3 regions of the Paenibacillus riograndensis SBR5 genome follow, and region 3 is predicted to be linked to each of the others. Evidence: predicted binding sites of a transcription regulator. Region 3 holds the regulator's gene; each other region holds the start of a gene.
What was found. The regulator Rex, encoded in region 3, represses fermentation and respiration genes when NADH is low (regulators of the CRP and FNR family bind a similar motif). The targets are predictions, from matches to a motif close to TTGTGAAATATTTCACAA.
Positions count from the first base shown of each region.

Region 1: qoxA (cytochrome aa3 quinol oxidase subunit II) is a predicted target of Rex. The motif match lies at 8,006-8,023, and genes of this name have one in related genera.
Region 2: adhE (bifunctional acetaldehyde-CoA/alcohol dehydrogenase) is a predicted target of Rex. The motif match lies at 7,750-7,767, and genes of this name have one in related genera.

Region 1 covers NZ_LN831776.1:1,298,002-1,308,442, reverse strand. Annotated here, with positions in the region: gene PRIO_RS35935 (hypothetical protein) at 1-38, shown strand, start outside; gene PRIO_RS05635 (DUF6449 domain-containing protein) at 315-2,387, opposite strand; gene PRIO_RS05630 (ABC transporter ATP-binding protein) at 2,341-3,243, opposite strand; gene PRIO_RS05625 (GntR family transcriptional regulator) at 3,246-3,626, opposite strand; gene PRIO_RS05620 (MFS transporter) at 3,770-5,467, opposite strand; gene PRIO_RS05615 (TetR/AcrR family transcriptional regulator) at 5,639-6,256, shown strand; gene PRIO_RS05610 (polysaccharide deacetylase family protein) at 6,632-7,768, opposite strand; gene qoxA (cytochrome aa3 quinol oxidase subunit II) at 8,269-9,288, shown strand; gene qoxB (cytochrome aa3 quinol oxidase subunit I) at 9,328-10,441, shown strand, end outside.
Region 2 covers NZ_LN831776.1:5,458,728-5,469,168, forward strand. Annotated here, with positions in the region: gene PRIO_RS23245 (extracellular solute-binding protein) at 19-1,428, opposite strand; gene pflA (pyruvate formate-lyase-activating protein) at 1,659-2,396, opposite strand; gene pflB (formate C-acetyltransferase) at 2,528-4,789, opposite strand; gene adhE (bifunctional acetaldehyde-CoA/alcohol dehydrogenase) at 5,053-7,674, opposite strand; gene PRIO_RS23270 (ABC transporter substrate-binding protein) at 8,046-9,509, opposite strand; gene PRIO_RS23275 (carbohydrate ABC transporter permease) at 9,641-10,441, opposite strand, start outside.
Region 3 covers NZ_LN831776.1:5,151,874-5,162,314, forward strand. Annotated here, with positions in the region: gene PRIO_RS21810 (acetate/propionate family kinase) at 1-755, opposite strand, end outside; gene PRIO_RS21815 (3-hydroxyacyl-CoA dehydrogenase family protein) at 752-1,624, opposite strand; gene PRIO_RS21820 (AAA family ATPase) at 1,757-3,259, opposite strand; gene PRIO_RS21825 (hypothetical protein) at 3,252-3,794, opposite strand; gene PRIO_RS21830 (cell wall elongation regulator TseB-like domain-containing protein) at 4,228-4,746, opposite strand; gene PRIO_RS21835 (amidohydrolase) at 4,792-6,093, opposite strand; gene PRIO_RS21840 (redox-sensing transcriptional repressor Rex) at 6,080-6,733, opposite strand; gene dinG (ATP-dependent DNA helicase DinG) at 7,051-9,912, opposite strand; gene PRIO_RS21850 (tetratricopeptide repeat protein) at 10,026-10,441, opposite strand, start outside.

The DNA of each region.
Region 1 (10,441 bases), 3.9 Mb from region 3:
CTGCAAAGGCTGACCTTCTGAACGAGGCGGACCGATGAACAGGAAACATATTGGGATGATGAGGGTTCGAATGTTTTCCTTGTTCATTCATTTGGTCCTGGCCTCCTTAAAGTGTGATGAGCATTTGCTTCATGAAGTGACATCAAGCTGCCTGTATAATATTCCAAAAGCATAATTCAAGGTTCCAGGTTTTGTCAACCTGAATCGATGTCAGCACAACCCTCCCCCGAAGCAAAAAATGCCCCCGCCGGAGCAATCACCGGACAAGGGGGGCAGTATAGTGGTCAGTCAAAGATACACCTTCTTTCGGGGAGCTACGGGAGCAGCTGCTTCAGGGCAGGCTCCAGCCCCTTCCCGTCAAGGGATACATATTGGGTGTCTCCGTCTGTATATTCCAGCTTAGCTGCATACATCCCGTTTTTGCCCGCATACTCGCGTTGATTTTCCAGGATGCCTTCAATCAGCTTCTTATCCCGGGTAACAACTGAAAGCTTCTGCTGGCGGGCCAGAGCCATATGCAGTTCAACATTGTAGATTTTCTCCGGGGAAAGCTTGCCCTTATAATCATCTTTAATAATTTCAGCCGATTTTACGTCTTGCGCGGTGGTGCGGATTTTGTCCGCATACCCCTTCTGCTCCATCCAGTTGCCCAATTCCTTGTAGGAGGGCAGCCATTCGTAATTGCGAGTAACAGTTACCATTGCCCTTCCGCTGCCTTCTTCTTCGTCTGCAGGCTTGTTGATAGGCTGGATATACGCAATCGGCAATTGCCCCTCATTCTGGTCCTCGTAGGACATATTCAGCTTTTCTCTGATCAGAATATCCTTGAACTCCTGAACGTCCTCCGGCTCGGTAATTCTAACCACCCGGTTCCGGCTGGACAGCCTGAAGCTTTCAATTTCCGTATTAAGCGCCTGAATATCATATTCCGCACGCTTGAAATCTTCATTTCCCATGACCGCTTTCATTTCCGGTTCAAAGCCCTGGGCCGGAATCCGGTACTCACGCACCATCTTACGTCCGTTATCCAATTGATAAGCCAAGGTGAACATCCTGCTGCCACGGGTGTATCCCTCAAGCGGGAAGGCGTTCTTGTCGGGACGCATCGTAACGAGCGTCTGGTGAAGGTTGCGGACAGCTTCAACATATTGCTGACCGCCGGAAAAAGGCACCCTGCTGCCGGATGAAACCTTTGCAACCTCACCGGAGGCATATCTGTTATATGAATCATCGTTGTACATCCTGTAATTACTTCCCGCATACACTCCAGTGATATGTTCCGCAGCCGGTACCCGGCTCTCATATCCGGTTAATCCGGACACCGGAATGTAGATCAGCAAACCCAGCAGTACCCCATAGACCGCGAATTCCAGCGGCACTCTGCGGGACAGGATATGCCAGGTTTTACGGATAATCATTTCTGCCGCGATATAACCAAGCAGCGCCCCGGCAAAATGGCTGCACAGAATCCAGCCCACCTGATGCGGCTTAACGGCAGCAAAATACGTTCCCGCCAGAAGCATGGCACACAGCATAACCCCGGCTTTGAACAGCGGGTTGAAGTAGGTGAATGCAATTGCCTGCCCGGACTTTTCCGCGCTGCGCTTGCGGTACAAGATATAAGAAAAGACGATGAACACAAGCGACAAACCGCTGTAGGCCCATAATTCCCCCGTACTGTAGGGCTCTTCCGCCAGAACAATAAGATGCAATAATGGCGACCAGACCAATCTGTCATTATTGAGGCCAAACCATTCCGGGTAACCGTAGAGATACCTGTTGAGATGGAGATTGACTAGCTCCATCAGCACCGCCGGAAGGAGCAGCAGAATATAAATAATGATTCCCTGGAGTACGGTTTGTCCCGTGCATATGCCGACGAAGATGCTGAACACAAAGAGAAACAGCGTAAGAATGCTGACCGTCAGGCACCAGCTCCAGATATCCGATCCCTGATAAATGTACATATTTCCGTTCATAGGGGTAACCATTGCCGTGACCGCAGCGGTTAGCCATACCGGCAGCAGCAGCAGACCTAGTCCGCTGGCCAGATGCGCCGTAAGCAAATGCTCCCGCCGCAGCGGAAGGCTGTGCCACAGATCGGAAGCCATTCTGGACTGCAGATAGCGGAACAGGAACAGCCCGGCAGCGACCGGCAGCGAGATGATAAACAGCATTTGTATATTCCCGCCCACACGGAACAGGGTATCTATCTTCTGCGGTTCCGCACCCGGATACCTACTCATGAAGAGCTGCAGCGGAAGCGAGAACAGCAAGCCCAAGGTATAGATGATGCCAATCCAGCCGTGCTGGCGCAAACATTGGCGGATAACACTGCTATTAAAGAAGTATTGGCTGCGCGTCATACCCGGCATCCCCCATTTCATAAATAAAGATTTCCTCCAGCGTCAAGGGAAGCAGATCGAACACATACGGCTCATAGACATGGATCACTTTCGAAATCCGCTCCCGATCGCCTTTTACGATATACAGATCCACACTGCCCCGCCGCTCCTGATGGAGAATTTGCAGCTTGGCCGCCAGTGCATCCGCATGGCGCTCATCGCGAAAAGCTACCTGAACCTTATGTGTATCCGCCTTAAGATCATCCAGATCCTTCTCGACCAGCATCCGGCCGTGATGCATAATGCCGACATGGTCACACAGATCCTCGATCTCCCGCAGATTATGCGAAGAGATCAGCACGGTCAGCTCCCGCTCGGCAACCTCCTGGAACAAAAGATTCTTAATCTGGCGGCGCATTACCGGGTCCAGGCCGTCAATCGGCTCATCCATAATCAGCACATCCGGTCTGCAGCTAAGCGCGAGCCAAAAGGCCGCCTGGCGCTGCATGCCTTTGGAGAAGCGGCTTAGCTTGCGTCCCATATCGAGCCGGAACACTGTGCCCAGTTCCTCAAAACGTTTGTCGCTGAAGCCCGGATAAACCGAACGGTAGAAGGCGGCCATCGTCTTGAGCGAGGCTTGCGGAAAGAAGTAAGGGCTGTCCGGCATAAAAATGAGGCTCTGCTTTACCTGCGGGTTCTCAAACACCGGCTGGCCGCCGATCTTGACGGTTCCTTCCTCAGACCGGTAGATGCCGGCGAGTGTTTTCAGCAGTGTGGTTTTCCCTGCCCCGTTAGAACCAAGCAGGCCATAAATGGCACCTTTATGTACCGTCAGCGACAGGCTGTCAACAGCCTTTTCGCCCTGAAAGCTTTTACTGACTCCGCGTATTTCAATCATGGCTATTCTCCCTTCTCTCTCTGCTCCAGCACCTGACGGTACAATGCCCCAATTTCATTTTCGGTAAATCCGAGGTAGACCGCTTCTGCCATCAGGCGCAGCAGCTCCTCCCGGAGTTCTGCTTTTTTGCTCTCGTTCTGCCCCTGCTGCAGCGGAGCCACAAAGCTCCCTTTGCCCTGCAAAGAATAGATATAGCCTTCCCGCTCCAGTTCGCGGTAGGCTTTCTGAATGGTATTGGGATTCACTGTAAGCTGTGAGGACAAGGTTCTTACCGATGGAAGCTGCTCATCCGCGCGTAAAATCCCGTGCATGATCAGCTCCTTGACTTTATCATTCAACTGCTCGTAGATCGGCTTGCGGCTGCGGACGTCCAATTCGAACATAACAGTCCTCCTTTCGTGTGCTGTATCCGGCAAACATTCTAGTGTATTAACTGTACTACTATTATTAATACAGTATAATGCTGCTGTCAACATAAAAAGAAGCGGCTCTGCAAAAGAGCCGCTTGATCTTTTCTGAGCTGGAGCTACCGCTCGAGCACCGCCGGTTCGGCTACTGCCACCGGCTCCTCGGGCTTGCGCCGCTTGTCGCTCAGGAGAGCGAACAGTATCCCCGGAATCATCAGCAGGCCGGCAAAAACAAAGGTCCGGCGGAATCCCTCAACAGCTGCCTGCTGCATCCCGTTCCCCGCTTGAGACAAGAGCAGCTTGGCTTCCCGCAATTGATTGGCGCTGTCCGCTGCAAAAGCCTTTTGTTCCGCAGGCGGAAGCTTTGCCGCAGCAAGCTCCACCGCATGTGCCACGGCTGCCGCAGGATCAGCTTTGCCGCTGGTTCCTCCCATCGGCGCAGCCCCCTCCTTACTGATGGAAGCTGCTGTTTCCGCTAGAACAGTTTTGACAATGGGCTGCAGCTTAACATCTGCCTGGATTGCCTCAGACAGGTGATTCCCCGCTTTTCCCAGTTCGCTGTCCATGTTGTGCTGCAGCACAGTCACTATAATAGCTACTCCAATGACGCTGCCCAGCGACTTCGCCATATTGGTGACTCCCGAAGAAATGCCCACCTTGTCCTCCGGAACGTTGCGGACAGCGGAAGACATCACCGGCGCCATTGTAAGGCCTATGCCGACACCTGCCACCAGCAGGCGCACCACTACCTCCGCCACCGCCGAGTCAGCGTGAAGCCCGCTCATGGAATACATCGCACCGCCCGTGACTACAATACCGGCTGCAGCGAACAGATGGCTGCCGTATTTCGCGGAGAGCGGCCCGGAAACCGCCGAACTGACGATGGAGCCTACAGCGACCATGGACAGCACAAGCCCGGCCTTCAGCTCGGTCATCCCCATCATCCGCGTCAGGAAGAAGGAGGTCAGCAGGGAAAGATTCATCAGTGCCGCACCGACAATCAGCAGGGTCAGGGAAGCACTGTTGAAGGTACGTATCCGCATCAGTGACAATGGCAGCATAGGCTCCTTCCCTTTCCACTGTGTAAGGATGAACAGCAGCAGAAACACAACTCCCGCACCCAGCAGCGCAAGGGTCTTTCCTGAACTCCAGCCATAATCCTGCACCTTGATCAGTGCATACGTAATGAAGAACATGGCTCCGGTAATTCCAAGGGTTCCGCCATAATCAATCGAACGGCCTGCCGTATCATCCCGCGATTCCTGAATGAAGACAGCCGTCAGCACAATACTCAGCACACCCAGCGGCACGTTAACAAAAAAGATCCACTCCCAGCTCAGGTTTTGCGTCAGAATCCCGCCAAGCGCCGGACCGCTCGCTGCAGCCACCCCCGAAACGGCTCCCCATATGCCAATGATCAGGCCATGCATCTCTTTTGGAAAAGTGGTCGTAGTCAAGGGGATGGTGACCGGAACAATAATGGCCCCGGCCAAGCCTTGAATGACCCGCAGCAGAATCAGCATTCCCAGGGATGTTGCGAACCCGGCAAGCAGGGAAGTCAGTGTAAATAGAGCAACTCCGCAAATAAACACTTTCTTTCGGCCAAATTGATCTGCCAGCCGGGAAGCAGTCAGGATGAACACGGCAAAAGCCAGGTTATACCCGTTCATCACCCAGGAAATCCGCGACACACTCCCGCCGAAATGCCGCGTCATCTCCGGCAGGGCGATATTAATAATCGTCGTATCCAGCAGCGCCATAAAAAAACCAAGTACGATTGCTGTAAAAGATAAAGCTCTGCGCATTCTTACACTCATCTCCATCATCCTCCAAAAGACTATCCAAAATGTGAACTACAGTTCATGTTTTTGATTATATGAACCATAGTTCACATTTGTCAATGATTAAATATGAAATCAAGTTCAACTTTTATTGACAGCCTGAATTCCCTCCTCTACAATCAGTACTACAAGGGGGAGCAATCTGACATGAGTGATATGGAAGACAAGATCAGAACACCACGGCAGGAACGCAGCATCCGGACCAGGGAGGCTATTGTCCAAGCTGCCATGAAGCAGTTTTCGGACAAGGGCTTCCATCAGACCAATACCAAGCAAATCGCAGCGGCGGCTGGAGTATCAACTGGCAGCTTCTATTCCTATTTTGTGGATAAAAGAGCGGTTTTCATCGAAGTGCTCAAGAACTATGGTACAGATCTTCTGGCCCGGATCGATGCTTCGATGTCAGAGATCAACTTCTTAACCATCGACCGTTCCGAGCTGATCATGCATCTGGTCGACACCCTCCTGATCTCCCATGAGGCCTTTATAGGCTACCATCGGGAGCTGACGATCATGTACCATAGCGATGAGGAGATTAAGCAGTTAATGGATGCACAGTATGAAGCAGGCCGCATCAGAACACTCGAATATCTGCAGATGGGACAGGATGAGCTAAAAACAGAAGACATGGAGGCCGCTTCCGTGATCGTGTTCGAAACGGTAAGCGCCATCGTTGACGTTATCTCGTTCTCCCAGCAGCGTATCGCAACTGAACGGCTGAAATCCGAGCTGGTACATATGATCGTAAGTTATTTGTACAAATGACTTTGCTCAGGCGCATATTCTGTTGCACTTTCTGCAGCAGAAGTTCTCCTATATCGGCCGAAAAGCTCAATCTATTGCACTCTGTACACTTGAATTCCCTGAAGATGCTGTTTTTGGCTCCAGAACCGGAAATCAGTTGCATGAAATACAGCAGAGTGCGATTCAACGCGTAAAAATAAACATTCTATTGTATGAAGTGCAATCACCTCATAAATCAACTATATAGAGTGAACTTAAGATATTTACACTCCCCCTCCATCCCTTTTCCCTTTTGTTCGTTTTTCAAGTTCGCTTTATATAATTTTAAACAGCAAAAAGAGCAAGCAGCGAGGGTTTTTCACCTCGCAGCTTGCTCTTTTGGTATCCTGACAACCGTTAACGTTTGTCCTTCCAGAAATTCACCGGCTCCATATCCTTCGTGATAATCCCGAAGGTATAGCCTTCCTTCTTCAGCGATTCCAGCAGGCGCGGCAGTACCTTAAGTGTTGCTTTCTGGTCATGCATCAGAATAACGGGATTGGTTTTGGACTTCTGCAGCTTATGCACCTGGCCCATTACGGTGTTGTAGATGGTAACACTGTCCTCTTTATATTTCCAGTCATCGGAATCCACGTTCCAGTCCCACAGGTGATAGCCTTGACCCAGCACTTTGTCTCTGAAGGCCTTAGTGAAATATGGCTTACTGCCATATGGGGGACGGATCAGGGTTGTGCCGGTGCCGGTGATCTTCCGCAGCACATCGTTGTCCCCGTTCATTTCAGCAAGCGCGGCAGAAGCAGAAGCATAGAATTTCTCTTTGCGGTGCGTCATGCCGTGCAGTCCCAGCCCGTTCCCCTCTTCCGCGATCCGCTTAACCTGGGAAGGATAGCGGTTCATGTTCGGTCCAAGCATGAAAAATGTAGCTTTGACCCCATACTTGTTCAGAATGTCCAGCAGCTCAGGCGTTGTAGCTGACGGGCCGTCATCAAAAGTCAGATACAGGGTTTTTCCCGGCTTGGCCGCCGGCGGATTCTGTGCAGGCTCCGCAGGCGCAGGCGGCGCCAGTTCGTTTTTGTACTTGCTTACGAACGCGGTGTCATCAAGTGCCGCCGAACCATCCTGGACCCGCAGTAAATATTTATCCGGTTCAAAGGATATTCTATATCCTAGGTAGGCGCTGATCTTCAGCGGGACCATTAATGATCCATCCCGTTGAAACGTGTCTGCCTGGGCAACCGTTCCATCCTGAAGCCGGGCTCCCCCATTATTCCCCAGCAGACGGAGTGTGCGCCCCCCGCCGTCCACCTGAATGCCATCCGGCAGACCGGTGAGGGTCCACTTCAGCTCTGCCGCCAAAGCGCGGAGAGGGACATAATAGGTGTTTTTTTCCGAAACGGCTGTGATTTTGGTTAATGAATCGTTCACTCCGAGCTTCAAAGATTTGTTTGCTCCCGCTGCATCTGCTGTAGTTTGCAGGATTCCGAAGCAAAGAAAAAAAGACAAGAATAAGAGCACTACTTTTTTGATAGGCACGTGAAACAATCTCCAATCTATGTATATTTACCTACTACTTTAGCATAAATAGATATACCGTAATTTGAGAGATTGTAACCAGGAGCACAAAAAGTTGTAACTGTTTCGCTGTGAGAAATGACATATCGTCATTTTTTTCAGAAAATAACCAAACCTTGTCGAGCGCTGTCGCAGCAAGCAAAACCCGCAAAATCAGGACGTTTTCAGCTTAAATAATTGTGACGAAAATAGTAACATTTGTGAAATCATGAACAAAATTTGAACTTTCTTAAAATAACCTAAAGGCGCACCGTTACTGTGATCTTTATCATACATTTAGAATCTCGTAACAATTTGATCACATATATTTAACCGAATGTACATTTTTAAGGACTATTGTGTATTTTATTACAAAATATGTATTTTGCATTATGGGTAAGTAGTTCTTACTATAGATACAGGTTAATGTTTGCCCGCAACGATCGGCGCATGAAAAGAACTATTGAAGGAAGGAGTTCTATATGAAAAAAAAGGGACCGTTATACGCTTTGTTTCTCAGCCTCATCCTCCTCCTGCCGGGATGCAGTTCACTCACCGTTCTGAACCCGAAGGGGCCGTCTGCCCGAACTTTATCTGACACCATCATCCTTTCCATTCTGGTTATGCTTGGTGTTCTGGCGGTTGTCTACATCTTATATATCTTTGTACTGGTGAAGTACCGGGCCAAGAAAAGCAATGAAGGATACATTCCAGAGCATGAGGAGGGCAATAAGGTCCTCGAGACGATCTGGATCGTCATCCCGATCATTATCGTGGCCTTCCTGTCCGTCGTGACGGTCAAAACGACCAACGCTGTCGAGAATCAGGCCGTAGAGTACAAAGACCAGACTCCGCTGGTCATTTACGCCGCCTCCTCCAACTGGAAATGGCATTTCAGCTATCCGGAGGAAGGCATTGAAACGGTTAACTACGTGAACATGCCGGTTCACCGGGCGGTAGAGTTCAGAATGTACTCTTTCGGTTCCATTACCAGTCTGTGGATTCCGCAGCTTGCCGGACAAAAGTACGCTATGAGCGACATGCTTACCACGCTTCACCTTTCCGCAGATACCGAAGGCTCTTATATGGGCAGAAACGCCAACTTTAGCGGTAAAGGCTTCGCCCACATGGAGTTTGAAGCACTGGTTATGAGCAGCAAGGATTACGACGACTGGGTGAAAGAGGTCAAGGAAACCGCTCCCAAGCTTACGGAAAAGGAATTCAAAGGCCTGCTCGCTACCGATTATCTTGGACGCAAAACCTATTCGTCCACCCATCTTGAGTTCAGCCCTCCTCCGGGAGAACACAGCGAGCATATGAGCGGCGGCGGCAAAGAAATGGATATGGATAACGGAAGCATGGAGCATCAGGACAATAAGGAAATCCATCCTTCACCGGAGCCTTCCAGCGAGACCGAGTTCGACAGTAAACCGAATCCCGAGGTCGAACAGCCCCTGCCAAGCTCACCGGTGGATGAACATACACACGACAGCAATTCTTAATGACATGCCTGATGAAACAACCTGAAAGGAGCCACCCTAATGGATTTAGACAAATTTAAGGTTCACGGCGAACCCTTGATATACGGAGCCATGGTCAGTATCGCACTTGCTACCATCGGGATTCTCGTCGGGCTTACCTATTTTAAAAAATGGGGCTACCTCTGGCGCGAATGGCTGACCACGGTTGACCATAAGAAAATCGGCGTCATGTATATCCTCGCCGCCCTGCTCATGCTGTTCCGCGGCGGCGTGGACGCCATAATGATGCGTCTGCAAACGGCAGCACCGGAAATGAAATTCCTCGACGCGCAGCATTATAACGAGGTCTTTACCACCCACGGTCTGATCATGATCCTCTTCATGGCCATGCCGTTTATCATCGGTCTGATGAATGTTATTGTACCGCTGCAAATCGGCGCCCGCGACGTGGCCTTCCCGCGCCTCAACGCCGTCAGTTTCTGGCTCTTCTTCTTCGGGGCTATGCTGCTTAACATTTCCTTCGTCATCGGCGGCTCGCCGGATGCCGGATGGTCAGCCTACTTCCCGCTGGCGAGTTTGGAGTTCAGCCCGACGGTCGGGAACAACTACTACTCCCTGGCGCTGCAGATTTCCGGTATCGGGACTCTGATCACAGGCGTTAACTTTATCGTCACCATCCTTAAAATGCGCGCTCCAGGCATGAAGCTGATGAAAATGCCGATGTTCACCTGGTCCGTGCTGATTACAAACGTCATTATCGTCTTCGCCTTCCCGGTACTGACCGTGGCGCTCGCGCTGATGATGTTCGACCGCCTCTTCGGCTCCCAGTTCTTCACGATGGCCAACGGCGGGATGGATATGCTCTGGGCCAACCTGTTCTGGGTTTGGGGCCATCCGGAGGTATATATCGTTATTCTTCCGGCGTTCGGTATTTATAGTGAAATTATTGCCACCTTCTCTAAAAAGAACCTGTACGGCTACACCTCCATGGTGTTCAGTATGCTGATTATCTCGCTCCTGTCCTTCCTGGTCTGGGCCCACCATTTCTACACCATGGGGCAAGGCGCAATGGTCAACAGCTTCTTCTCAATTACGACCATGGCGATTGCAGTGCCGACCGGGGTAAAAATATTCAACTGGCTGTTTACGCTCCGAAAAGGGCGGATCACCTTTA
Region 2 (10,441 bases), 310 kb from region 3:
CATTCCGTGTACCGTTCCTTATTCCACTGCCGCGTTGGCTTCTTCTTGGACTTTTTGCAGAGCCTCGCCCATTTTTTCAGGGGTCGTCTGTCCGCCGATCAGCTTCTGAATCTGGATATTGCTGATTTCAGTAGTCACATCCGCCTGTACCAGCGAGTCGAAGGCCGGGAATGAAGATTCGGAGTTGTTCAGCACAGCCACAATTTCACTCATCAAATCGTCGGTAATATTTTTATTCAGTACAGCCTGATCAATCTTCATGGCCGGCAGCACGCCATCTTCAACCAATCCGCGAATCTGCATTTCCTCATTGTACATATTCTTAATGAAAGACTTCACTGCCGCAAGCTGGCGTTCATCCTCACCTGCAGAAGCCGAGAAGCCATATCCATTGTTCACGTCGCGCATCAAGGCTGTCTGATCGCCAACCCCTCCGTCCACCGGCGGGATGTTGAAGAAGCCAACCTTGCCGATCAGGCCTTCGCCGGATTGGCCTGCCTTGAATACGGAGGACTTCCAGGTGCCGTCATACATTAGAATCGCTTCGCCGCTGGTGAACTGGGTAGTGTACTCAGCATATTCGAAGCCAAGCTCGCCTTTTTTGAAGTAGCCTTTGTCTTCCCATTCCTTATACTTGGCAAAACCTTTCACCACATTCGGGTCACTCCATTTGGCTTCTCCGGTGGCGAATTTTGCCGTCACATCCGGTCCGGCATAACGCGACCAGAGATGGTTAGCCAGCATCAAAGGCACCCAGCCTGCTTTGGAGGCTCCGGCCAGCGGCACTTTGCCGTCAGCTTTGATATCTGCAAGCTGCTTTTCTAATTCCGCAAAGGTTGTAGGTGCCTTCCAGCCTTTGCTGGTGTAGTATTCTTTATTATAGAAGAAACCCTCACCGGAGCCGCCGATCGGCAGTCCGTAGATCTTACCTTCGTACGTAAACGGATCAAGATTAGAGAACTTGTCTTTGATGCCCAGTTCCTCCAGAATCGGTGTCAGATCAAGCAATTTGCCTTCCTTGGCGTATATTTTGGAGTCAGGGCTGCCGAAGAGGTCAAAAATCTCCGGAGGGTTGCCGGCCGCCATTTCACCGCGCAGCTTCTCCTTACGGTTGACATCCGAGTCCACACCGTCCAGCTTAAAAGTGAGTCCAGGGACTTCGGCCTGCACTTTCCCTACAACATCCTCCAGGATCGCGAGCCGCTTCTGTTTGTCGGCCCCCACCTGCGTATGACGGATGGTCATTTCAAAAGGCTCGCTGCTGGCCGGCTCCTCCGTAGCAGGTGCATTCGTAGCATTCCCGGCGTTAGCCCCCTTCGTTGCGGCTGCCTCACCGTTATTGTCTTTGGAATTGCTGCCGCCGCAGCCAGCCAAAACTGCAGAGCTTACGAACAGCAGGGACAAGAGCAATGTTACACTTTTCTTCATTGGGGTGACCCTCCCTATATGTTGATTTCCCTTACATCTCTTATTATAGAAAACAAGGTTTGTTACCGTAAGGTTAAGATTCATCCACAGCAGGGATAAAAACCTCTAATGTAAGCGGCACCATATAGATTGTCTATCTCCCCATGTTATATAACCTAACTCCTTATTACTGCAAAAAACCGTCCCAACAGTTGTTTCACTATTGGAACGGCTTGGATAAGGCAAGCAGCTTAGACCAATGCAGTTTGCTTGCGGCCTTCTTCAATCAGCCGGTAGGCGCGCTGCACTTCTTCTTCGGTTGGGGAAGGGACACCCTCAAGTTCATAAGGTCTTCCGAGCACTTCCCATTTATAGATACCCATTTGATGATAAGGAAGGATTTCGAACTTTTCCACGCCATTCAGTGTGCCAATGAAGCGTCCCAGGTTCAGCAGGTCCTCTTCACGGTTATGAATGCCGGGCACATATACATGGCGAATCCACATCTTGCGGTTATGATCAGACAGCCACCGGGCCAGCTTCAGCGTACGCTCATTGGATTTACCGGTAAGCTTGATATGCGCTTCATCATCAATGTGCTTCAGATCAAGCAGCACCAGATCTGTCAGTTCAAGCAGATCATTGATTTTATCGCCTTCATTATAACCATTGGTGTCAAGTGTAGTATGCAGGTTCCAGCGTTTCTTCACTTCGGTAAACAGCTGTTTTACAAAATGCGCCTGTAGGGTTGGTTCACCGCCTGAAACCGTCAGACCGCCACCGGACGTACGGTAATAATTCAGATACGGCTCAATTTCAGCAAGGACATCTTCAATACTCATTTCTCTGCCTTCATTCAACCCCCAGGTATCGGGATTATGGCAGTATTGGCATTTCAAGAGGCAGCCCTGCATGAACAAAACAAAACGAATACCTGGTCCGTCAACGGTTCCAAAGGTTTCTAAGGAATGTATATGTCCGTTAGCCATATGAGGTCATCCTTTCGGAAACTTAAAATTTTAATCAATTTTAAACAAGATATTACCGCCCTTGACTCAAGGGCGGTATCACCTTGCAGCTATTTCACTGTATACCTAGAACCCAAGCTACCGCTTGTGTATTACATTGCACCGTGGAATGTACGGTTGATAACATCCATTTGTTGTTCACGAGTCAGCTTGATGAAGTTAACAGCATAACCGGAAACGCGGATGGTCAATTGTGGATAGTTCTCTGGGTGTTCCATAGCATCCAGCAATTGTTCGCGGGCAAATACGTTAACATTCAGGTGGTGACCTTTGCTAGCGAAGTATCCGTCAAGCATCGATACCAGGTTAGATTTACGTCCTTCTTCTTCTTTACCCAGAGCTTTTGGCACGATGGAGAAGGTGTTGGAGATACCATCCAAGCTATCTTCGTACGGCAGTTTGGCAACGGAGCTCAGGGAAGCCAAAGCGCCTTTCTTGTCGCGTCCGTGCATTGGGTTCGCACCTGGAGCGAATGGTTCGCCTTTTTTACGTCCATCAGGAGTAGTACCAGTTTTCTTACCATATACTACGTTGGAAGTAATGGTCAGGATCGATTGAGTCGGCAGCGCATCACGGTAAGCGTGGTGCTTGCGGATCATCGTCATGAACGATTCAACCAGTTCTACTGCAATGCTGTCGACAGCATCGTCATTGTTACCATAGCAAGGGAATTCGCCTTCAGTTTCGAAGTCTACCGCGATGCCTTGTTCGTTGCGGATTACTTTTACCTTAGCGTGTTTGATGGCGCTCAGGGAGTCAGCTGCCACAGACAGACCGGCAATACCGCAAGCCATAGTCCGCAGAATATCGCGGTCATGCAGAGCCATTTCGATACGTTCGTAAGAATATTTATCGTGCATGTAGTGGATAACATTCAGCGTGTTCATGTAAGTCTTAGCCAGCCACTCCATCATCGGTTTGAAGCGTTTCATTACTTCATCATAGTCGAGATATTCGGAAGTGATGGCCGGATACTCAGGACCTACCTGCACGCCGGATTTTTCATCCACACCGCCGTTGATTGCATACAGCAGAGCTTTGGCCAGGTTGGCGCGTGCTCCGAAGAATTGCATTTGTTTACCGATGCGCATTGCGGATACGCAGCATGCAATACCATAGTCGTCACCGTAGATCGGACGCATCAAATCGTCATTTTCATATTGAATCGAGCTGGTTTCGATGGAAACCTTAGCACAGTATTTTTTGAAGCCTTCAGGCAATTTTTCCGACCACAGTACAGTCAGGTTTGGCTCTGGAGCTGGTCCCAGATTGTACAGGGTGTGAAGGAAACGGAAGCTGTTCTTGGTAACGCGTGTTGTTCCGTCTACAGACATACCGCCGATGGATTCAGTAACCCATGTAGGGTCTCCACTGAACAATTCGTTATAGTCAGGAGTACGCAGGAACTTGACGATACGCAGTTTCATGATGAAGTGGTCAGCCAGTTCTTGTGCTTGTTCTTCAGTCAAAGTACCTTCTGCAAGGTCACGTTCTACATAGATATCAAGGAAAGAGGATACACGTCCAAGGGACATTGCCGCACCGTTCTGTTCCTTAATAGCTGCGAGGTAACCGAAGTATACCCACTGGAAAGCTTCCTTAGCGTTGTTAGCAGGCTTGGAGATATCCATTCCATGCATTTGAGCCATTTGTTTCAGTTCGCCGAGTGCACGAATCTGTTCGGAAAGTTCTTCACGAAGACGGATAACGCTATCGGTCATGGAATCCACTTCAAGATTCGCAAGATCTTGTTTCTTTTCTTGGATCAGGAAGTCAACGCCGTAAAGAGCTACGCGACGGTAGTCACCGATGATACGGCCGCGGCCATAAGCATCTGGAAGACCTGTGATGATACCGGCTTTACGGACAGCTCTCATTTCAGAAGTATATGCATCAAATACGCCTTGGTTATGCGTTTTGCGGATGTTCGTGAACATGTCAACAATGCCTTGCGGAAGTTCGAAGCCATAAGCTTTAGTGGCATCGATCATCATCTTGATTCCGCCAAACGGTTGAATGGAACGTTTGAAAGGCGCATCAGTCTGAACGCCGACAATTTGTTCCTTGTCTTTGTCAATGTAGCCAGGTTGGTGGGATACGATCGTGGATACTGTGTTAACATCCACATCCAGTACACCGCCATTAGCAATTTCCTGCTTGGTCATTTCGGAAATAATCTTCCAAAGTTCAGTAGTGTTTTTAGTAGGACCTGCAAGGAAGTCTTCCTTGCCAAGATAAGGTTTGATGTTCTTTTCGATAAAATCATTCACATTTACTTTTCTGGACCATTTTCCTTTTACAAAACCGCGCCATCCAGCCTTAACTTCTTGTACATCTTTTTCAATCACCGACATGCTAAATCCCTCCATTTATATTTATTATATTTGTAGAGATCGCGGGCTTGAAGGTTAATCCCGTGTCTCGTGATCCCATAAAAGATCTCATTGTTATAAAATTCACAATTATATCTTCAAATCCGGGACCGTTGTTTATATAAACATTTTAGTTTATTTTCTGAAAAAGAACTGTGACAAATATCACTATTTCGGTGATATTTGTCACTTCCATCCAGTCCCATATTAACCTTTAACCATACTTTTTCCCATACAACCGTTAATTAGTTGTCGAATCTGCCGTAGAAAGCATTGCGGTATACATCAGCAAGTTCGGAAACCAGCGGGAGTTTAGGGTTGGCAGTTGTACATTGGTCTTCAAATGCACGGTCAGCCAGATAATCTACACGGGATTCGAAATCCTTAGGATCGAAACCAAGTGCCTGGAACGACTCTTCGATGCCGAGTTTTTTGTTCATGTCGCGGATAGCGTTGATCAGGCTTGTTACGCCTTCTTCAGTGGTGCGGGCAGGCAATCCCAGAATGCGGGCGATTTCGGCATAACGTTCGTCAGCTACAAAGTGCGAATATTTAGGGAACGAAGCGAACTTCGTAGGTTTCTTAGCGTTGTAGCGGATGACATGCGGCATCAGAATGGCATTGGTACGGCCATGGGCAGTGTGGTACTGTCCGCCCCATTTGTGCGCCAAGCTGTGGTTGATGCCCAGGAATGCGTTGGCAAAAGCCATACCAGCCAGCGTAGATGCGTTGTGCATTTTTTCGCGGGCAAGCTTGTCGCCTTGCAGTGCCGATTTTTCAAGGTATTGGAATACCAGTTGGATAGCTTTGATAGCCAGACCATCCGTATAGTCGCTTGCCATAACCGAAACGTAAGCTTCGATGGCATGTGTCAGAACGTCCATACCTGTATCGGCAACAGCTGTTTTTGGCAGGCTGTATACAAACTCAGGATCGATGATCGCTACGTCTGGAGTCAGCTCGTAGTCAGCCAATGGGTATTTCGTATTGTTGGCAGTAGTTTTATCAGTAATAACCGCGAAAGATGTTACTTCAGAACCGGTACCCGAAGTAGTTGGAATCGCTACGAATTTCGCTTTGTTTCCAAGCTTAGGGAATTTGTATACACGTTTGCGGATATCCATGAACTTCTGTTTCAGACCGTTAAAGTCAGCGTCCGGATGTTCGTAGAACAGCCACATGCCTTTGGCAGCATCCATTGGGGAACCGCCGCCGAGTGCGATGATGCAGTCCGGCTGGAATCTGTTCATCATAGCTGTACCTTTTTCTACAGTTGTGGTCGACGGGTCCGGTTCAACTTCCGAGAACACTTCGATCGCTACTGGAGTCTGGCGTTGACGCAGGTAGTGCTCAACTCTTTCTACATAACCCAGTTTAACCATCATTGGGTCAGTGATAATAGCTACGCGTGTGATATCAGGCATTTTGGCCAGGTACTGAGTGGCACCTTTTTCGAAGTAGATCTTGTCAGGTACTTTAAACCATTGCATATTCACGGTACGACGGTTCACCCTTTTCACGTTGATCAGATTGACAGCAGTTACGTTCTGCGATACAGAGTTGCGGCCGTAAGATCCGCAGCCCAGAGTCAGTGAAGGGATATTCGTATTGTAGATATCGCCGATTGCGCCATGTGTGGAAGGCGAGTTGACGAGAATACGTCCGGTCTGCAGACGGTTCGAGAACTTCATGATCACTTCTTCGTTATGGGAGTGGATGGCCGAGCTGTGGCCCATACCGCCAAATTCAACAACCTGTGCCGCACGTTCGATACCCTGGTCAGCATTTTTAACTTTGTAGCAAGCCAGAACCGGGCTCAATTTTTCTGCGGACAGCGGATATTTGGTGCCTACGCCTTCAAGCTCTGCTACCAGAATCTTAGTGCCGGCAGGAACCTGAATTCCGCACATTTCAGCGATTTTCACTGCGGATTGACCTACAATTGCAGGGTTTACTGCGCATTTTTCCACGTTCATTGCGCCGCTTGTCAGTTTGGCAGCTTCTTCTTTATTTACAAAGTAGCAGCCGTTGGCAATCATTTTCTTCTTCACTTGGTCGAAGATCGCTTCTTCAATGATAACTGCCTGCTCGGAAGCGCAGATCATACCATTGTCGAATGTTTTGGAAAGGATGATGTCCGTTACGGCCTGATCGATATCGGCGCTCTTCTCAATGAAGGCAGGCACGTTACCAGGGCCTACGCCAAGAGCCGGTTTACCGCAGCTGTAAGCTGCCTTAACCATTGCCGAACCGCCTGTTGCCAGGATCAGCGCAACGTCCGGGTTGTTCATAAGCGCGTTTGTTTTGTCCATCGTAGGCAGCTCGATCCACTGGATGCAGTTCTCAGGAGCGCCGGCTTTTACGGCTGCGTCATGGAGAATTTTGGCTGCTGCGGCACTACACTCTTGCGCAGATGGATGGAAACCGAATATAATAGGATTACGTGTCTTAGCGGCGATCAGTGCCTTAAACATCGTGGTGGATGTTGGATTGGTTACCGGTGTGATACCCATTACGATTCCGACCGGTTCGGCAATTTTTTGGAAACTGTCATATTGATTGTCTTCTACTACGCCTACTGTCTTGTCATACTTAATGCCGTGCCAGATATATTCTGTTGCGAAGATGTTCTTCGTGATTTTGTCTTCATAAACGCCGCGGCCTGTTTCTTCTACGGCGAGCTTTGCCAGGTACATGTGCTTGTCGAGTCCTGCCAGAGCCATTGCATGAACGATTGTGTTAACCTGCTCTTGATCCAGCTGCATGTAAGCTTCTTGAGCTTTCTTTGCTTTATCCACCAAAGTCTGAATATACTCTTCAGCAGTGGTTTGTTTCACTTGGGCGGCGACTTCGTTCTTAACTGCCATCTCCCTCGTCCTCCTGTCAATTTTTAGGTTGTTTTTCTCTACACATTCATCTTATCACATCGCATCAGGGTTGTATAGTGAAATCTTTCACAAAGTATAAAGTTTTTTTTGATTTGTTTTCAAAGCGCTTTCATTCGCTCTTAATCAGGATTATGTTCCATTTTATGTATGTTTTCTCCGTTATTTTTGTCTTTTTTGCAAACGTGAATTTTTTCACTTGACATATTTCCCCTTCAAATAGCTTTTTCGTCTTTGAATACACGCCCACTGCGATGTCCCCGAATCCCTGTCTAAAATGGAAAAAGACCGGAAATTTCCCCGGCCTTCTTCTCAACTATTTGGTTATCTTCACGGACTGCTCTTTCTCCGCACTACTCAACCTTAATCGTATCAAAGAACTTTTCCTGTACGGTTTTAGCTGCGGCGTCAAGCTGGGCTTTGGAGTCCGTGCCTTTTTTGGAGAAAAGCTCCTGAATCACATTGGACATCGTTGCATAGTAATCCTGTGTGTTGTATTGCGCCTCCGGCTTGCCATCCAGCAGCCCCATAATATCCGGGTTGTATTGATAGACAATATCGTACTTGTCATAAATAGCTTTGGTTTTCTTGCCAAAATCAGAATCGGCGGCATAGTAGTCCAGAAGCGGCGGGATGAAGTATTTGCCGTCCGCTTTGCGCTGCTGCAGAATCGCATCCAATGCTTCCAGCCCTTTGTCGGAGAAGTAGTCAAAAGTGATATAGCGGAAAGCCATCTCCTGCTCGTCCGGGGTGGCATTCGGGTTGATGACCAGATAGTCGCCGCCGAGTACGCCCGTGTGCTTGCCGCCCTTTTCCGCAGCGGGCATTGGATAAGTGAGCACATCCTCCGGTTTCAAGCCGCCCTGGTTCAGGGCTTGCTCGATCACACCGTCGGAACCGGCCATGACCATCGCTGTGCGTCCTTGCTGGAACGCGCCTACAGCGTCGCCCCAGCCCAGTGCCCAGTCCTGAGGAATGGCATTGGCTTCCCATCTCAGCTTCTTATAGAAATCCAGCGCCTTCACACCTGCCTCGGAGTTAAAGGTTGCTACCACTTTGCCGCCGTCAACCTTCTGGATCTCCCCGCCGGCTTCGAACAGGAAGTTGGTCCAGTTCCAGCCCGCTTCATTGCCTTTGCCCATCGGGGCGATACCGGAGATGCCTTTTTTGGCGTCAGCCGCTCCTTTGGCGGTGTTCAGCATATCCTCCCAGGTCCAGTCCATGGGCGGAACAGCTACACCTTTGTCATCCAGCATTTTTTTATTAAGCATCGTTGTGGTGACATAACCTTTTTGGGTGATGCCATACACCTTGCCGTCAATGATGAACTGGTTTTGCAGGACGGGATTGATCTGGTCCTTGTACTCATATTTGTTCCACAGACCGGTGATGTCCGCCACCCAGCCCTTTTCGACGAGGAATTTCGCTTCCGTGGCATACGTATTGAAGAAGGTCGGGGCTTCATTGGCAGCCATTTTCACACCGATTTCACTAACGTTGTACTGCCAGTCGTCTTTGACAATCTCCACATTCGGGTACTCTGCCTGGAAACGCTTGATCTTATCATCTTCCTGCGCCCGCACTTCCGTCAGGTCCGGTGTAGGATAATGGATCTTAATGGTGACCTTGCGGTCTTTAATATCATCTGCCGGCGCATTGGTGGCTGCACTGTTGTCTGCCGCTTTGTCCGTGGCGGCCGGTGATGCTTCTCCCCCCTCTGTTCCCTTGGCGCTATTGTTGTTATTGTTGCCGCTGCACGCGGATAACAACGATCCTGTCACCAGGAGACAGGCTAGGACGCTGGAAAATTTACGCATTGAAACTCCCCTTTTCCATTCATAGTTAGCTTACAGATTTATCTTAAGAGAGAACCCGTGTCCGCACGAGGTGCATTTATATTCCTTTCATGTGCAGGTTTACGGTCTGTGGTTCAAACGCACACCCCGTGTTACCCCTTCACTGCCGACAAAGCCACACCGCGCATAATAAATTTCTGGAACAGCAGGAACACCAGAATCGGCGGCAGAGAAACCAGAAAGAGAATGGCAAATTTGATATTGGTGTTGAGCGCCTTAACGGCGATTACATATTTATAGATCGCTGTGGCGAGAGTGTATTTATCCTCACTGTGCATAACAAGGGACGGCCAGAACCAGTCATTCCAGGCAGTTGAGAAAATAAAGATCGCCAGTGTGGCAAAAATGGGAATGGACAGCGGCACAGCTATCGAGAAAAAACTGCGCGGCTCCGAGGCCCCGTCAATCCGTGCGGCTTCAAAAATCTCCGGATGGATTCCGTCAAAAAAGTTCTTCAAAAGCAGGAAGTAAAACGTATTCGCTCCCGCCGGCAGCCAGAATGCCGCATACTGGTTCAGCAGTCCAAGCTCCTTCAGATTGACGAAGTTCGGAATCATATAACTGGTCGCCGGGATAAACAAAGTCATCAGGAAGAAAAAATAAAACACCTTGCGGTAAGGCACGTTCATCCGGGAAATGCTGAAGGAAGCAAGGCCAAGTACAATAAGAGTCACAGCCATATTCCCCACGAAAATATAGAGTGTGTTTCTGAGGAACACCAGCAGATCGATATAGTTCAGCGCATCCTTCAAATTGCCGAAATGCCACTCCTGCGGAAAAAAATGCGGCGGAAAGGAATTGACCTCCGTGTTGGATTTGAGACCGTTGAACATCGTCATCAGGATCGGATAGAGCATGGTAAAGACCATGACCAGGATGAAAAACACCATAAT
Region 3 (10,441 bases):
TAAGGAACGATAGCCGGGTCCAGGTCACCGCTGCGGGTACCCATCATCAGACCTTCAAGCGGTGTCATCCCCATTGAAGTATCGATAGACTGGCCGCCGTCAACGGCAGTCACGCTCGCACCGTTACCGATGTGGCAAGTAATGATCTTGAGGTCTTCCAACGGACGCTCCAGATAATCGGCAGCAGCTTTGCTGACGAAATCATGGGATGTGCCGTGTGCGCCATAGCGGCGGACCTTGTATTTGTTGTACAGCACTCTAGGAATGGCATACATATAAGCCTTCTCAGGCATCGTCTGATGGAATGCAGTATCAAAAACAACAACCTGCGGCACGCCGGGCATGTTCACTTCAGTTGCTGAAATCCCCATTACTGCAGCCGGATTGTGCAGCGGTGCAAGGTCAAACAGCTGGCGGATTTTGGTCTTGGCATCGGCATCAACCAGTGCGGAAGCCTTGAAGAATTCGCCCCCGTGAACTACGCGGTGACCCACAGCATTGATCTCGTCGATCGAAGAGATTACGCCGTGTTCCTTGTCGGTCAGACAGGCAAGCACTTTGCGGATCGCTGTATTGTGTTCAAGAATTTCGCTGACTTCGGTAACTTCCTGTTTGCCGGTCGGCTTATGGTTCAGAATGGAGGAATCCATCCCGATGCGCTCTACCAGACCTTTGGCAAGCACGGATTCATCAGTCATATTGTAAAGCTGGTATTTCAAAGAAGAACTGCCTGAGTTAATAACTAGAATATTCATATACGGTCACCATCCTTGTCATACTTGAAGAAGCCTTCGCCTGATTTCATGCCCAGTTGTCCCGCGCGCACCATTTTCTTAAGAATCGTGGAAGGACGGTATTTCAGCTCACCGTACTCACGGAACATATTTTCCAGGGCGGCAAGAACGGAATCCAGACCAAAACGGTCAGCCATTTCAAGCGGCCCATGCTGGAACTGGTAGCCGATGCGCATAGCATCGTCGATATCTTCAGGAGAAGCCACACCCTCTTGCAGGACATGCATAGCTTCGTTAATGAACAGGCAAATGAGGCGTGAAGATACAAACCCAGGGGATTCGTAAATCATTACGCCTTTTTTCTCAACAATTTCATCAACAAAGGCTTTGGTATCTTCAAAAGTGCTGTCGGAAGTTTTCAGTCCGCGCACAATCTCAACGAGATCCACCTTCGCTACCGGATGTATGAAATGCATGCCGATGACGCGTTCCGGGTACATTGTAGAACTGGCAAGCTCAGTCAAGCTGAGTGTAGACGTGTTGCTGGCCAGAATAATGTGGCTCGGACACACCTGATCGAGCTGATTGAATACCTTTTGCTTCGCTTCCAGGTCTTCGGTGATGGTCTCAATCACCATATCACAAGAGCTGAGTTCTGCGAAATGTGTCACTTTTTGAATGCGGCTGAGAATAAGCTTCTTTTCGGCTTGGGTAATTGCCCACTTCTCCAGCTGCTTGTCGAGACTTGTCTCGATCATTGCATAAGAATAGTCCAGTCTTTCAGCGGTTTTCTCCACCAGCATTACATCCAGGCCCTTGGCTGCCAGCATTTCAGCAATCCCTTGACCCATTGTGCCACCACCGATGACACCAATTTTCTTAAAATTCATCTAAAAGTCTCCATCCTTTCAGGTATCTATACTTTTGTATTGTACCTTGTCTGTCGTAAAAAATAAGTAGCCCGACATATAATAATATCTTAGCATGTCTGAAAAGTAAAAAAAAATAACCGGCATAAAGAATTATGCCGGTAAAAGGACACTGTCACGAAATTGACAACGAAATTGCTCTCCGGAGAGAACTTCTTCTTTCATTAAAATGTCAAGAGAGTAATCAAATACATTCCGCTGCTTGCCGAGCAGCTCATGCGTACGTACCATTAACTCGTCCAGAATTTTACTGTTTTCCTTCATTAATTCTTCTGTGGTAACCATTTGCAGATTCGCGATGCCCAGAGAGGTTAGCCCTGACTTCATCATCGTCTCCACAATATTGAGCGCCTGGTCAAAGTCCCCTCGTGATCCTGTGCTTCGGCCGCCGTAATACATTTCTTCCGCCACAGCGCCGCCCAGGGCAATCATAATCTGATTTTCCAGGTAATCCTTAGTGTACAGATACTGTTCGGTCTGCGGATTATGCCGCACGTAGCCTAGCGCTTGTCCACGGGGTGTAAGCGTAACTTGGCTAACGCTTCCCGGACGCAGCAGCTCGGCCATAATGGCATGTCCCAGCTCATGGATAGCTACCCGCTTCTTCTCTTCGTGGTTGGTTTCCCGGTCCGTCTTCTCGCCCATCATGACCTTGTCGATTGCGAGCGAGAGATGGCGCTGCTCCACTTGGGTCAGGTTCTCGCGCATCATGTAGATCGCCGCTTCGTTCATCACGCTCTCAAGCTGGGCGCCAGAGAAGCCATAAGCCTCTTCCGCGATCTTATCCAGGTCGACCTCTTCATGCAGCGGCTTGTTCTGGGCATGCAGATCGAGGATGGACCGGCGGCCCTTCTTGTCCGGCATGTCTACCTGGATATGACGGTCAAAGCGGCCGGGGCGCAGCAGCGCCGAATCCAGCATCTCCTTGCGGTTCGTTGCCGCAACCAGCAGGATGCGCGGCGTATCATTGTTGTAAATCCCGTCCATCTCCGTCAGCAGCTGATTGAGCGTCTGGTCATATTCACGCTGCTGTCCGCCTTCGCGTTTGCCGCCGATGACGTCAATTTCATCGATAAAAATAATCGCGCTTTGTTTATTTTCCTTGAGGGCACGCGCACGCGCATCTTTGAACAGATCGCGGACACGTCCGGCGCCGACACCCACATACATCTCAACGAACTCGCTGCCTGATGCGGCTACGAATACGGAGTTGGTATAATGGGCTGCCGCTTTGGCCATCAGGGTCTTCCCGGTTCCCGGAGGGCCTGTAAGCAGAATCCCCTTCAGCGGGCGGATGCCGAACTTGCTGATTTCTTCGTGGCGGATCAGGAAATCCAGCGCTTCGCGCAGCTCCTGCTTGGCATTGTCCTGTCCTCCGATTTCTTCAAAGGTCAGCTTCGACGGGCCGTTCTTTTTACGTTTTTTGTCTCCTCCGGCATTGACGGTCAGCCCCCCGCGCAGATGGGCAATGAGCAGAAGTGCGCCAACCATGCCTGCGGCGATGATCACGGGGAAAATATTAATCCCGACAAAAGCCATAAATATCACCAGCACAGGAACAAATCCGATTAATACCTCTTTCCAGAACTTAGGCATTATTCCACACTCCCATCGTTGCCGCAGCACGTGGCAAAATCATAAATTTGCTTTTCTTACCGTCGCTCAGGCTCACATATACGTTATTGTCATCAATTTCAGTTGCTGCAGTTACACTGCTGTATTTGGAATTCTGGGCTTTCAGTTCATCCAGCTTCGCAGGAATTAATGTATATTTACGGCTCTCCATGGCTTCAGCAACCGAGAACATCGCCTGGTCCCAATATTCATCCAGCAGTTCGCTGGAATGCTGCTCCACATCCAGTTTCAATGTACGGCCGTCAATCGCCGATCTGCCTTCAGTATTTACATACTGCACCAGCTCGCGCAATTTAGTGCCCGGCTGCAAATCAAGTTTCAAAGTGACCTCATTGCGTTTAATAGAGATATGGGAGTCATTCACTCCCTCATAAGCAGAGACAATTTTTTGCAGCGGCTCCTGCACCACGAACTCCCGGTAGGAATACCAGCCGCCAAACAAAAGCGCAGCCGACAGCAGAGACGTTAGCAGTACTGGCATAAGACGTAGTTTCAAGAAACGTCCTCCTCTCAATGATAAGAAAAATGTGAAAAAATATAATAAATTTTATTAAATAGCGTGCCTAATGCTCTTCCGAGACTAGCATGCTCTTAAGCATGCCGTAGTACAAATAGTAGTATATCACAGGTGTATATACGAATTCGAAGAAAAGTGTGAATATATTTAAAATTTTCAGTACTAATTTTTGGGCAAAATGACAGCCCGTTTCCCCTTATATCGACAGCAACGACCGCAACGATTAGCGCTGCGGCCGTTTTGGCGATGCTTAAGATATTCCCATCTTTATCACCAGATGCTGCTGGTTCTGCCTCAAAGATATATACCCGCAGATATATTCGACTCTCTACTGAATACGCTAATTTCCTAAATGTTAAAAAAGCAGGCAGACAAATACTTGTCCACCCGCTCAATATGGGTCGTGCGCTTATTATTTTTTCGGCAGGCTGTAGCCGTCCCCAATCGCATTTCCGTCCGCAAAACGGTAAAACTTGTAATAATAGCGTCCCTCCAGCTTATAAAACAGCTGCCACACATATTCTCCGTTGTACACACCCGGCAGCAGGCGCTTAATGGTGCTCCCTGGTAAGTCTGAGGCAATGATGGAACGGATCTTCTGCTCCGACATGCCTTTGGCCACTTCTTCAGCGTATACACCATTGTCTCCCCCTGCAGGCTTGCCGTCCCGTGTAAAGCGGACCCAGACCATCAGCTCCGTCCCGGCTGCGTTACGGCCTGTCATTACCCAGTAAATCGAATTTTCATCCCAGACGGACTTCTGGGCCCGGGTCACCTCTGTCAGTCCTGCTCTGGCTTCAGCAATCTCTGTGGCTGCGCTGCGTTCGCTCCACTGGTCTTTCATCACATAAGCATAGAACTGGCTTAGTCCGAACAGAAGGAGAAGAACCAGGAGTATCCCCAGCAGAAGCCATTTTCTTCTTTTCTTCAAAGTACAGCTCCCTTTCTTTCAAAATGCCTCACCGATCATGTTCATTTACCGCTTCAGCAGGCCCTCAAAGGTCTCCTGCGCCTTGCGGCGGATTTGTTCCTCATCCAGCGTCAGGCACTGCCCATGCTTCACAACCTGCTTGCCGTCCACCCAGACATGCGCAACATCCTTGGCGCTTGCCGAGTAAACGGCATGGGACAAGAGATCCGTATGCGGCAGGAAATGCGGCTGGTCGATATCCAGGGCAATGAAATCCGCCTTCATTCCCGGAGCAAGCCGTCCGACTCCTTCCAGAAAAATCGACTGTGCGCCGTATTCAGTCGCCATCAGCAGCGCTTCCTGTGCCGGAACCGCCGTCGGGTCACCGCTCACGCCTTTGTGGATCAAGGCGGCAAGGCGCATCTCCTCAAACATGTCGAGATTATTATTGCTCGCCGCGCCATCGGTGCCAAGCGATACCGTGACTCCTGCACGCAGCAGCTCAGGAACCCGGGCTACTCCGCTCGCCAGCTTCAGATTACTGCCCGGGTTATGGGATACCCCTACATGGTAACGGGCCAGAATCTCAATCTCTTCATCGTTCAAATGAACACCATGAGCGACCAGGGACGGGCGGGTGAACATTCCCAGCTTCTCCAGATGCGCCACCGGACGCAAACCGTAATCGGCCGCATTCTGCTCGACTTCCCGCCGGGTTTCCGACATGTGGGTATGCATAGGCAGGTCCAGATCATGGGCGGCTTGCACAAACTTCACAAAAAACTCCGGCGGACAGGTGTACGGGGCATGCGGTGAAATCATCGTTGTGATTCTTCCGTCCGCTTTTCCGTGCCAGTTCCGCGCAAAAGCAACCGCTTCCGCCAGCTTATGGTTCTGCACGTCCTCCGGACAGAGCCCGATCACCCCGCGCATCAGCACGGCACGGATGCCTGATTGCTCGGTAACCTCGGCCACACGGTCCATGTGGTCATACATATCCAGGAAGGTGGTTGTGCCGCCTTTCAGCATTTCCAGCACAGACAAGGCGGTGCCCCAATAGACATCGTCTCCGGTGAATTTTTCTTCCATAGGCCACATTTTTTCCTGCAGCCAATTCTGCAGCACCATATCATCCCCGTAGCCGCGCAGCAGGGACATCGCCGTATGGCCATGGGTATTGACCAGACCCGGCATGAACAGCAGACGGCTGCCGTCAATGGTCTGAGTACCTTCTTCTATGACAGGCTTGACTTCTCCTATGTATGTGATGAGATCCTTTTCTATAGTCATATAACCGCTAAGGACAGGCTGCGCCGTTCCCGGCACCAGGAAACGCCCATTTACAATTACAGTTTTATTGCTGCTCATCTTCCGCCTCGTCCTTTCCATCATGCAAATAATAAGCCAAGCTCTGCAAATCAGTAGTAAAATCAGCGGCATGAATCCGGATGTTGGCAGGCGTTTTCAAAATCACCGGTGCAAAATTGAGGATTGCCTCGATGCCTGAATCCACCAGGATATCTGCAACGTTCTGCGCTTCGCTGTCCGGTACAGTGATAATGCCGATGCGGATGCCCTGCTCGCGGATTGTGCTCCCCAGCTCTTCCATAGGCTGAACCGTCAGCGAGTTGATTTTCTGCCCGATCTTGGGGGGATAGGAATCAAAGACCGCGGTGATTTTCATCGTGTCCTTCAAATAGGCATTGTAATTGGATAAAGCGTGTCCAAGATTACCTGCACCCACGAGTGCCACATTGATCTGCTGGTCAAGCTTCAGGATATGGCGGATTTTCTCAATCAGATACGATACATCGTAACCGATGCCTTTTCTGCCGAAATCGCCGAAATAGGCCAAATCCTTGCGGATTTGCGCCGGATTCAGATCCAGCTTCTGTCCCAGCTCCTGCGAAGACACGGTGGAGATTTCACGCTTCTGGAGATCGTTCAGGAAACGCAGGTACACAGGCAGCCTGCGCACCACGGCCTCTGATATTTTATCCGATTTCATATTTTCTCCTCCTAAAAGTATTGTTAGCGTAACCTTAAATTTAAAGAGCTGCAGCTAATTAGTAATCATTCCCGGCGCCCCTTCAAAACAGAAGGCGCCTAAGGAATGATTCTCTGTACAACATCCATGAACAAACTAGCCAGCCTGCGGTGCTCTTACAACGGCATTTCTGCCGTTATTTCTGGACTAGCCGACCTTCAACGCTCCAACAACGGCATTTCTGCCGTTATTTCTGGACTAGCCCCTGCGGCGCACACCTTCTCCGCAACAGAAAAAATCATAATTTCTAAATAATTAAATTTGAACGTATAGTGGAATCAGGACACACTGCCGTCTTCAAGCCATTCGGCGATACGCGGGACCATCTGATCGGTGAGCATATGCTCCATTTTGGGTCCAGGGAGTGAGTACAGGAAGTACTTTCCATAATAAGATTCGATAACCCTGGTATCATATACAATAACAATTCCCCGGTCCTGTGCAGTGCGAACCAGTCTGCCGAAGCCCTGCTTGAACCGGATGACCGCCTGGGGAACCGACAGCTTCATAAACGGGTTCTTTTTCTGCGCCTGCAGCAGCTCAGCCTTCGCCTCAGCAAGCGGATGGTTAGGCGGTTGAAACGGCAGCCTGACAATAGCCAGACAGGTCAGCGCCTCACCGGGAATATCTACCCCTTCCCAGAAACTGCTTGTCCCGAGCAGCACGGAGGCGGCACTGTCCTGAAAACGCCGGATCAGCTTGCTGCGGCTTCCGCCCTCTACACCCTGACCCAGAACAGCGATGTCCTGGGAGGCAAGCGCCTCCTTCAGAGGATCATAGACCTGGCGCAGCATTTTATAAGATGTGAACAGCACCAGCATCCGGCCCTGGGTCGCCACTGCAGCCTCCGCCAGCGAATGCACCAGCTTATCGACAAACCGGGCATCGCCCACACTGCCTTTGACACTGGGAAAATCGCGCGGAATAACGAGAAGCGCCTGTTCGCGATACTTAAACGGCGACGGCAGCAGCGCTGTCATCAGACGCCCCTGTTCTGCGGACTCGCCCAGGCCGAGATTGTCTATCATGAACTGAAAGGATTTATCCACGGACAATGTGGCCGAGGTCAGGACAATGCTTTTCTTTTTATCGAAAAACAGATCCTTGAGCTGGGCACTGACATCCACCGGAACAGCATACAGCTGCAGCGATTTCCCGCGGTAATTCCCGCTGCCCTCCATCCAGTAGACAATATTCTCGTCGTTCAGGTTCATAAAAAACCGTACCTGCTCGCGGATCGAAGCCAAATCCTTGAAAAGCCCGCCGATATCCGTCACCAGACTGTCCGAGGACGACTGGCTCTCCGATTCGCGCATTTCGCTGAGCATCTTGTCGCCCCTGCGGATAATTTCGCTCAGGCTCAGGTTCAGGGTGTTCTCCAGTGCGGTGATTTCTTCCCAGCCCTTGGGCTGAGCACCCGGCAGAAGACGCGTAACCAGCTGTCCCGCTTCTCCTGCTGCGGCATCGCTGCGCTCAGGCAGCAAGGCAAACAGCTTGTCGCTAAGCGCATCCCAAGATTCCCTAACCGTAAGCAGATCCGGGTAGATTCTGTCGATCACCCCGCTCCATTCAGCCGCCTGTTCGTTGCCTGAAGACTGCAGGGTCTGGCGCAGAACGGGCAGCTGTCCGCTTTTGCTGTCCTTATAGAGGCGTGTAAGCGTATGGGCTACCGTGAAGTATTTCATCTGCATGCCCAGATGCTTGCCGGCAATATCCTCCAGATGATGGGCTTCATCAATAACAAGGTGCTCATACGCCGGAAGCAGCTGATGACCGGCCTTGACGTCTGCGAACAGCTTGGAGTGATTGGTTACTACAACATCAGCTATTCCGGCTTCGTGCTTGGCCCGGTGGTAATAGCATTTGCGGAACCAGGGGCAGGAACGTCCGAGACAAGAATCCGTGTCGCTGGCCACGGTCTCCCAGAAATCACCGCCGCGGCCGTTCAGATTCAGCTCCTCGTCATCTCCTGACTGGGTCTGTGTCAGCCACACAATCATTTGCGCTGCAGTAAGCGCTTCTTCCCGGGGACTCGCGAAGTCCTTTTTATTTATTTTATGTTCAAACTTGCGCAGACACAAATAGTGTCCTCTGCCCTTGAAGACCGCAGCCTTAAACGGGAATGGCACAACATTCGTCAAAAGCGGGATGTCGCGCTCACGCAGCTGGTCCTGAAGGTTGATGGTATGCGTACTCACCATGACCTTCTGTCCCGAGCGCACACTGTGGTAGATGGCCGGAAGCAGATAGCCCAGCGATTTGCCCGTGCCCGTTCCCGCCTCGATTAAGAGATGCTTGTCACTTTCCAGTGCCGTTATCACCTCATGGATCATAATTTCCTGGGCTTCACGGCTTTCGTATTGGGGCAAGGTCTCCTTAAGCCGCAGGGTCACCTCTTCCATATATTCCTCAAAGGTAATATTCTGCGCAGGATTGCCGGTTCCTTCCTCTCTGGGAGGCATCAGCTCCGTCCAGTCTCCTACAGCCAGCGCCAGCTGGCGGTAAAAGTTCAGCTCACCCTCAGGCTGGAAGGTCTCCATTTCCCGCTCATGCAGCAGCCCGTCAAAATACCAGGCGAGATCGCTGTCCTCGTCCGCAAACAATTCATTCAGGCGCTGGATGGTCAGCAGGGGCAGGCTGTACAGCTCCTCCAGGCATTTCAGCAGCACCAGTGCAGTTGCAAGGGCATCACTGTCCGCCTGGTGCGGACGCTCATGCGTGAGGCCGAAATGGGCGCTTACAGCGCCGAGCTGATAGGTGGTCAGTGACGGAAAGCATATCTTGAGAAAATCAATCGTATCCAGAATCCGGCCCTGGAACGGCAAATAACCGCACCGGTCAAGCGCATTCTGCAGAAAATGAAAGTCAAAAGCCACATTGTGGCCGACCAGCACAACATCGTCGAGCAGCGGAACCAGCTCCATCATCATCTCATCCAGTTCAGGGGCGTCCTGCACATCACTGTCCGTGATTCCGGTCAATCCCGTAATAAAGGGGGGAATCGGCGTTCCGGGCTTGACGTAGGAACCATACACCCTGGAGATGGACCGGTCTTCTTCTATAATGGCAAGGCCAACCTGGATGATCTCACCCACGGATTGGGTTCCTGTGGTTTCAAAATCAAGCACGGCAAATTTCATTATAAGTTCTAAATCCTTTCACTTGAGACTCCTTATCAGCATAACAGAAGTTACGAAAAAAGGCGATGCACACCCCTTGGCAAGCGGGATGCATCGCTTTAATGGATGAAGAATTATAAAAGCGAAACCAGCTGATGTCCAAATTGAAGCTTCCCGCCTCTCCTGCGGCAGACCTCCAAATTCACACTCGGTTCGGGAAGCAGGGGATCATGCTGCAAAGAGAGGCTAAATAGCTCCTGGGCTTCAGGGTAGCGCTCCTGGGAGGCCCGGATACAGCCCAGCGCATTGTAGATCATGGCCTTCAGCTTCCTCTCGCGGATCAGGGCCAGCATGTGATGCAGATGCCCCCAGGAGACGTCCAGCTCCCCTTCCTGCAGATAGGCCATGGCTAAATACAGATGTGCTGCCAGACTGTCGGGATAACGGGTGATGACTTGCTTGAATTGCTCGATGCATTTGCGGTACATCAGCAGCTTGTAGTAGCCCTGGCCGCGGACAAAGGAATCCATGGCCAGCTCGGGTGCCTCAA